Regions from separate parts of the Pseudoalteromonas sp. DY56-GL79 genome, predicted to be linked through region 1. Evidence: predicted binding sites of a transcription regulator. Region 1 holds the regulator's gene; the other holds the start of a gene.

Region 1 (4,196 bases):
GGTAGTACGAATTGAAAACGTACTCTGCGACGGTGATAAAAAACTCTGAAATATTGCTTGTAGATTGTTCAGTTAAGCACTAAAATACGCGTCCACATTTTTGTATAACTACGTATGGTGCCAGACTTCGGGTTTGGAGAGCGATACGGCCTTAACTAGAGGTTGCTATGAAAGAAGGTATTCACCCTAATTACGAGACGATCACTGCATCGTGCTCTTGCGGTAACAAGTTCGAAACTCGTTCAACGCTATGTAAAGATATTCACCTAGACGTATGTTCTGCATGTCACCCGTTTTACACTGGTAAGCAGAAGATCCTTGACACAGGTGGCCGTGTAGATCGCTTTAACAAGCGTTTCGGTGCACTTAGCAGCAAGAAGTAATCTTGTTGGTCTAGTCGAAAAAAGCACCTTAGGGTGCTTTTTTTGTGCCGGTTTGAAAATACCTTCCCGATTTATACATCCTGTTTTTTACCAACAGACCGCCAGTCATCCCGCCTTCATTGTGTCTTTTATTCTTCTAAAATAGAAAACTTGCCAGTTTGGCAGCAAAACTTTACTGATCTCTTGGGTAGAGTAAAAACTCTATTTAGTAGATAAATATTCAACATTTACGAGCTTAAGTTGTGAAAATAATCAAAGCTCATATAGTAAATAGTATCAGCTATGAGCACTTTATATAAACTAAAGTCATTATGTTGCGACTAAATGTAGGTATCTTGACGTTAAAATTGGTTAAGTTGCAATTTTCTTATTGTTTTTATAGTTAGTGTACATCTGTGCTAATTTTCTGCATTTTGTGCTGGTTTTAGCGTCTTGTTTTTTAAGTTTTAGTCACATTGTTTGTGAAATATTTCTTAAAATTGAGCTTATCTTCTCGGAAAAGTATAGAAAATACCGTGCTAGTGGATAGACCTGATTTTACTTGAATAATGAGCAAAACTCGGTATTGTGTGAATACGGTCGATTAACTATATGTCCTATTGACATACCGCGACAGCAAAGCACAAACGCTTGTTGAGTGGTTGAATGTCGTCGCTCATATAGTTAATCGCACTGTGTGTTGCTGTAATCAGCTAGCTAGGTTGCCAACATTCAGAATGCGAACGTTTACCACACTCTCACATTAACTTCGTAGGAAAATATCGCGCCATGACAGATTTTCGTCAACAAGCTCTAGATTATCACGAGAAGCCCGTTCCAGGTAAAATCAGTGTTGAACTCACTAAACCTGCCGAGACCGTAAAAGACTTAGCACTTGCATATAGCCCAGGTGTTGCAGAGCCAGTACGTGAAATCGCGGCTGATCCGGCGAATGCATACCGTTACACGGGTAAAGGAAATATGGTTGCGGTGATCAGTAATGGTACGGCAATTCTTGGCTTGGGTAACTTAGGTCCTTTGGCGTCAAAGCCTGTTATGGAAGGTAAGGCGCTATTATTTAAGCGTTTTGCGGGTCTTGATTCAATCGATATCGAAGTTAAGCACAACACCACCGAAGATTTCATCAATACTGTGGCAAATATCGCAGACACATTTGGTGGTATTAACCTCGAAGATATTAAAGCGCCAGAGTGCTTTGAAATTGAGCGCGCGCTAATCGAACGTTGTGACGTTCCTGTATTCCATGATGATCAGCACGGCACCGCAATTGTAACCGCTGCGGGTATGCTGAATGCGTTGGAAATCCAAGGTAAAGATATTCATGATGCGATTATTGTGTGTCTTGGCGCGGGTGCAGCCGCTATCGCTTGTATGGAATTACTGATCAAATGCGGTGCTCAACGTGAGCACATCTATATGCTGGACAGAAAAGGCGTGATCCATACTCGTCGTGATGACCTAAATGAATACAAAGAGTTGTTTGCAAACAACACGGATAAGCGTACGTTACAAGACGTGATTGCGGATGCGGACGTATTTGTTGGTGTTTCTGGCCCAGACTTACTTTCTGCTGAGGATCTAAAGCTAATGGCTGACAAGCCCGTGGTATTTGCTTGTTCTAACCCAGATCCAGAGATCAGTCCTGAAGTTGCACACGGTGCTCGTAATGATTTGATCATGGCGACTGGCCGCTCAGATTATCCAAACCAAGTAAATAACGTGTTGTGTTTCCCGTTTATCTTCCGTGGTGCGCTTGATGTACGTGCGACTGCTATCAATGATGAGATGAAGATTGCAGCGGTTGAAGCAATTAGAACGATTGCGAAAGAGCCTGTGCCTGCTGAAGTGTTAAAAGCGGCTGACGTGGATAGTCTTGAGTTTGGTCCTGAGTACATTATTCCAAAACCAATGGATCCGCGTTTGTTACCTCGTATCGCAAAAGCGGTAGCGGTAGCTGCAATTGAATCAGGCGTGGCACAAATCGATATGCCAGCTGGATATATGGAATAATACCATTGGTATTATCCAAATGAAAAAAGCCTCGATTGAGGCTTTTTTTGTGTCTGTATGTCCACAGAGAAAGAGTAGTTATCACTCTTCGTTTATTTCTGGGATCTCCAAACCGCGTTCTTCCATTATTTGTCTTACTTCTAACGGAATACGCTCTGGATTATCTTTTCTCAAGTCTTCATCGCTCGGCAGTGGCTGACCTGTGAAGGCGTGTAGAAACGCCTCACATAAAAGCTCACTGTTCGTGGCATGACGTAAATTATTCACTTGGCGACGTGTACGCTCATCAGTTAGCACTTTGAGTACATTCAGAGGTATGCTCACCGTGATCTTTTTTACTTGCTCTGCTTTCTTACCGTGTTCTGCATATGGGTGAATATACTCACCGTTCCATTTTGCCATAATTGTGTACTTGCCTCAGTTACATCAATGCCAATATGACTGGGTTCTGGTCTACATTATTCATCAACCGCATGAATATAGGGATAACTTTACGAATTAAAGATAAATCCTAAATTCAAATAGATGAATAAACTAATCCGCCATAGCGAGATAGAAGAATCTCTGCCATAGTTTTCAATAACTCAGTCGTATTAGCAACGCCTAGAGTGGCGAAATTTTATCGGTTTAAAAAAGATAGTCAAATACTAGTTATTTAGCCATTTAGCAGTATAAATGTTTTGACTTCTAGTTTCTGTTGTTCTAACCTTTTAGACGTCTAAACATCCAACTATCTAGGTGACCTTATGAGTCAAGTTAACAAATCGACGGTTGCAGTGCGTCACGGTATAGAAGCTGATAAAGCACATGGGGCAGTAGTGCCACCGCTTTACCTTTCTACCACCTATTCTTTTGCCGATTTTGATACCAAACGCGACTACGATTATGGCCGCAGTGGTAACTTTAATCGTGATGTGCTTGCACAGGCACTGACTGAACTTGAAGGTGGTGCTCGTGGCATTATTACCGCCACTGGCATGGCTGCTGTTCACCTAGTAACTCAGCTACTTAACCATGACGATACGCTGGTTATTCCACATGACTGTTACGGTGGTAGCTATCGCTTGTTTACATCGCTTGCTAAGCGTGGACTGCTCAAATTAGCCGTGTTGGATCTCACGCAACCTGAAAGTCTTGCACAGCTGCAGCAGATCAAACCTAAATTAGTTTGGATTGAAACACCAAGTAACCCAATATTAAGGCTAACGGATATAGAAGCTGTCGTAAATGCAGCACGCGCTGTGGGGGCTTTGGTCGCCGCCGACAATACCTTCTTGTCTCCTGCACTACAAAACCCCATTGCCTTTGGCGTAGACGTAGTCGTGCATTCAACTACTAAATATATCAATGGCCATTCTGATGTCGTGGGGGGCGCGGTGATCGCGCGTACGCAGGAGTTGGGTGATGAGTTAGCTTGGTGGGCGAATAATATCGGTATTACCGGCGCGCCTTTTGATAGTTATCTTACTTTACGTGGACTGCGCACCTTAAACGTGCGTTTACGCCAGCATCAAGAAAATGCCCAGCTGATTGCGGAGTATTTAGAAAAGTCCCCGTATGTTAGCCAAGTTTATTACCCAGGCCTTGAGTCGCATCCTCAACACGAACTTGCGAAAAAACAACAACTCGGTTTTGGTGGTATGGTGAGCTTTGATATCAAAGGCGATCTGCAAACTTCAGCGAAGTTTTTAACGTCTCTAACGCATTTTTCATTGGCAGAATCTTTAGGTGGGGTTGAGAGTCTTATTTGCCATCCAGCGACGATGACACACGCAGGTATGGATCCGCAAGCACGTTTAGAAG
Region 2 (4,196 bases), on a different contig from region 1:
ATCCATCCTGTTGAGGGTAAAACCATTGCTCAGTTATGGCAGGAGTATCACAACCCAACTCAAAAATTATGGAAAGTGGAGTTTCCCAAGCAATGAGCTTTATTGAGATTGTCGTCCTTGCAATTATTCAAGGTCTCACTGAATTTTTACCTATTTCGAGTTCTGCCCACTTACTGCTACCTTCTCAGGTACTAGGTTGGCAAGATCAGGGTCTTGCCTTTGATGTTGCTGTTCATGTTGGTACTTTGCTGGCTGTCGTTATTTATTTTCGACAAGACATTGTCAGCCTACTGGCAGGATGGTTCAAGTCATTCTCAGGTACGCACTCAAAAGAAAGCCGGCTGACTTGGTGTATTGTGGTTGCCACTATACCATTCGTGATTTTAGCTCCACTACTTAAAGATATCGTAGAAGTTTATTTACGTAGCGCTTGGGTGATTGCAACATCGACGATAGTATTTGGTTTACTGCTTTGGTATGCCGACGTGAAAGCGAAACAAATCAAGGACGAATTTGCCTTAAACTGGAAAAGCGCATTGATACTGGGGCTTGCGCAAATTACAGCTGTCATTCCCGGCACATCGCGTTCAGGCATTACCATCACCGCAGGTTTATTACTCGGGCTTGATAAGAAAAGTGCGGCGCGCTTTTCGTTTTTAATGTCTATTCCAGTCATTTCTATGATGGGATTGTATTACAGTTTAGAGCTTGCTACCGGCGATGAAGTGGTTGATTGGAATGCGTTATTAAGTGGTGCGGTACTGTCGTTTATCTCAGCTTATGCCTGTATCTTCTTTTTCCTGAAAATCATAGAGCGCATGGGCATGATGCCATTTGTCATTTACCGCTTGTTACTTGGGGTGGGATTAATCGCTTTCTTGAGCCTAAGTTAATCTGAGCTTTGGATAATTCAGCAAGGTTAACAGAAAAGCCAGCTTGATGAAGCTGGCTTTTTCAATTTACTAGACTGCATTAAGCAATTTGCTTTTCCGCAAGGCATAATTCCATGGTCGCCTTCAATAGCCTGTAAAGGTTTATCGACGCATCAATTTCTTCTTTGCGGTTTGTTAAGCTCTCAATATTTAAGCCAAGAGAAATATCCAGATGTGAGCAGCTTTTTAAGATTTGATCGAGATTCTCTCTACAAATACGAATTGACTCACTTAGTGTATTGTCTGCATCTAACATGCGCCATTTGGTTGCTTCTGGTACTGAGATCCCCAGCCACTCCATAAACTGCAAGGTCTTTTCTCCACCACATGGAGTAAAGGTAAGAATAATGCGTTTTGGTGTTTGCCCTTGTTGTTTACAGGTGCGAGCATAACTCGTGATCAGATCTATGGTTGCTTGAGCGTCATACACTGCTTGGGAAACAAAGAATTGGCAGCCTTGCTCTGTTTTATCTATCAGCCTTTCGTGTTCATTACGCTTACTGGCATGGCGCTCTGCGATGGTTACACCACCCAAGAAAAAGTCATCTTGGTGATGCTTCAATACCTTATAGGCTTCAGAAAGCGGCAACTTAATATCGCCTTGTGAAGACGGGCTGCCCACTAATACTAGATTGTTTAACCCATATTGCTGTTTAGTGCTGCTTAACCAATTGCCAAAAGCTTCACTATCGCGCTGTGCCACACTTTTATACGTAATTACATCAAGGTGTGACAATTCGCGGATCAACTGGCTATATTCACACGGATCAACGGTGTGCTTAAAAGGAAATGGGCGTGGTACTTGAGTACGGCTGCTTTCATCTTGAATGTCATAGATGATCACGCCGTCGTATTCAATCTCATGTAAACGGCCTAAAAGTTTAGCGGCAATTGATTTTAGCTGTTCTGGGTCGGTGCCAATCTTAGGTGGTGTGGTACCAATTAAATATACCCCTTGGTTAGGGTCAATGATTTTCTCTTGAAGCGTTAAAGCCATAATCCTCATTCCACAAAAGCATTTCTGTATCTCTTTACTAATATAGCAGCCATTTAGACGTCTAGATAGATTTTTTTAATGAAAGAATTTCAATAATTATGAATTAATCTCAAGTGCTCAAATCAAAATTTCATATTTGTTTACACATTAGGGTGGTAAATCACCTTGGAAATTAGCGAATTAGTATGACTTTGGGGCATAATCAGGAGGTTTGCTAACGTAAGTGAACACGACTTACTTAGAATAAAAAATATGATTAGGACCAAATTCATGAAATTCAAATTACTAGCAACCAGCTTTGCCGTAAGCTTAGCGCTTAGTGGCTGCGCAGCGACGAATTCAGATCAAGCTCAACAGTCAGCTGTAAGTACTCAAGCTGCCCAATCCAATAAAGTATTCGCCCAAGATTATGTTTTGGAAGAGCTAGAAAATGGCCTTCGCGTCATGGTAGTTAAAACTAACTATCCTGATGTGGTATCGCTACAAATTCCGGTTTCTGTTGGTTCGCGTAATGAAGTAGAAGCGGGTAAAACCGGCTTTGCTCACTTCTTTGAGCATATGATGTTCAAAGGCTCAGAAAAGTATCCACAAGACGTTTATTCGGACATTTTGAAAAACTCAGGTGTTGATAATCGTGCCTACACGACCAACGACTACACTAACTACCACTTAAATTTCTCAAAGCAGCATTTAGATAAAGTATTAGAAATCGAAGCGGATATCTTTCAAAACCTGACATACAGTGAAGAACAGTTCCGCACCGAAGCACTAACTGTGAAAGGTGAATACCTTAAAAATAATGCCAGCCCAGTTCGAAAACTGCTTTCTGCGGTAAGAAAAGAAGCATTTGATAAACATACCTATAAGCACACAACGATGGGCTTTTTTGAAGACATCGAAGCAATGCCAGATCAAATGGCCTATGGTAAAACCTTCTTTGAGCGTTTTTACAAGCCTGAATATGTATCACTTGTGATCGTAGGTGATGTGGATCCTAAAGCAACTATGGCTATGGTGAAAAAGCATTGGGGTAATTGGAAAAAGGGTGACTACCAAGCCGATATTCCTGTTGAGCCAAAGCAAGACAAAGCGCGTTACGTTCACGAAAAATATGATGGCTTACCGGGTCACTGGTTGCTAGTTTCGTATAAAGGTACTGCATGGGAGCCGAAGAAAAAAGACCGAGCGGCACTTGATCTGATCTCGCAGCTTTATTTCTCTGAAAATTCAGCGCTGTATCAAGAGCTGGTGGTAGATAAACAGCTTGCAAGCCAAATGTTTACCTATAACCCTGAAACCAAAGACCCAGGTCTTCTGCATGTTTTCGTTAAAGTAGAAGATGAAAAAGATTTGGCAACAGTGCGTGATGCAATCAATAACACTTACGCAAAAGCACGCACAGAGCTGGTAGATGAAAATAAGCTTGCTGCACTTAAATCAAACCTAAAGTACAGCTTTATTAACGGCCTTGATTCATCACAATCTATTGCTTCGACACTCGCGAGCTACATGCATTTTGAGCGTGATCCTGAAGTAGTGAATGAACTGTATGCAAGTGCTGATAAAGTCACTGCAAAAGATATTCGTGATATTGCCAATAAATACTTTGTGGACAGCAGCCGCACAACGGTAACTATGTCTGCACTTGAGTCTGTCTCTGGTTTTGATAAGGAAGTTAACTTAGACAAGTTAGTGGCAAAAATGGACAAGCCAGTAACGCGTCATTTCAACGTACTAGATAAAACGAATAATTCACCGCTGGTGGATGTGAACTTTCTTTTTTACACAGGTGCTGCTGCCGATCCTGCAGGTAAAAAAGGTCTTGCTGCGCTTACTGCGGCTATGATTGCCAATGGTGGAAGTGAGTCGCAATCATACAAAGAAATTCAAAAGGCGCTGTACCCGATTGCTGGTAGCTTTGGTTATCAAATCGATAAAGAAATGATTTCTTTACGTGGTCGTATTCATAAAGACAATGCTGATCAATGGTATGGCATTGTGAGTCAGCAGCTTTTGAACCCAGGGTTCAGAGAAGATGATTTTAAACGTCTGAAAAAAGAGCTAATCGACGGCATTAAGGCTGGTTTGAAAGCGTCAAATGATGAAGAGCTAGGTAAAGAAGTGCTTTATCACGAGCTGTACAAAGGCCACCCATACGAAAGCTATAACTTTGGTGATTTATCAGACTTAGAAGCAATCACTTTAGATGACGTTAAGGCTTTTTACGCTCAGCAATTTACTCAAGCTAAACTCAACGTGGGTATTAC

Evidence for each region. Region 1 encodes MetJ, which represses methionine synthesis genes. Its sites were predicted from a motif close to TAGACGTCTAGACGTCTA; they were not measured.
Region 2: a site for MetJ is predicted at 1,976-1,993, ahead of NO992_RS21250 (methylenetetrahydrofolate reductase). Genes of this name have one in related genera too.

Annotation. Positions count from the first base shown of each region.
Region 1 covers NZ_JANHZS010000038.1:28,744-32,939, reverse strand. Annotated here, with positions in the region: gene rpmE (50S ribosomal protein L31) at 168-383, shown strand; gene NO992_RS22025 (malic enzyme-like NAD(P)-binding protein) at 1,152-2,393, shown strand; gene metJ (met regulon transcriptional regulator MetJ) at 2,475-2,795, opposite strand; gene metB (cystathionine gamma-synthase) at 3,140-4,196, shown strand, end outside.
Region 2 covers NZ_JANHZS010000035.1:49,954-54,149, forward strand. Annotated here, with positions in the region: gene folK (2-amino-4-hydroxy-6-hydroxymethyldihydropteridine diphosphokinase) at 1-96, shown strand, start outside; gene NO992_RS21245 (undecaprenyl-diphosphate phosphatase) at 93-893, shown strand; gene NO992_RS21250 (methylenetetrahydrofolate reductase) at 973-1,929, opposite strand; gene NO992_RS21255 (insulinase family protein) at 2,200-4,196, shown strand, end outside.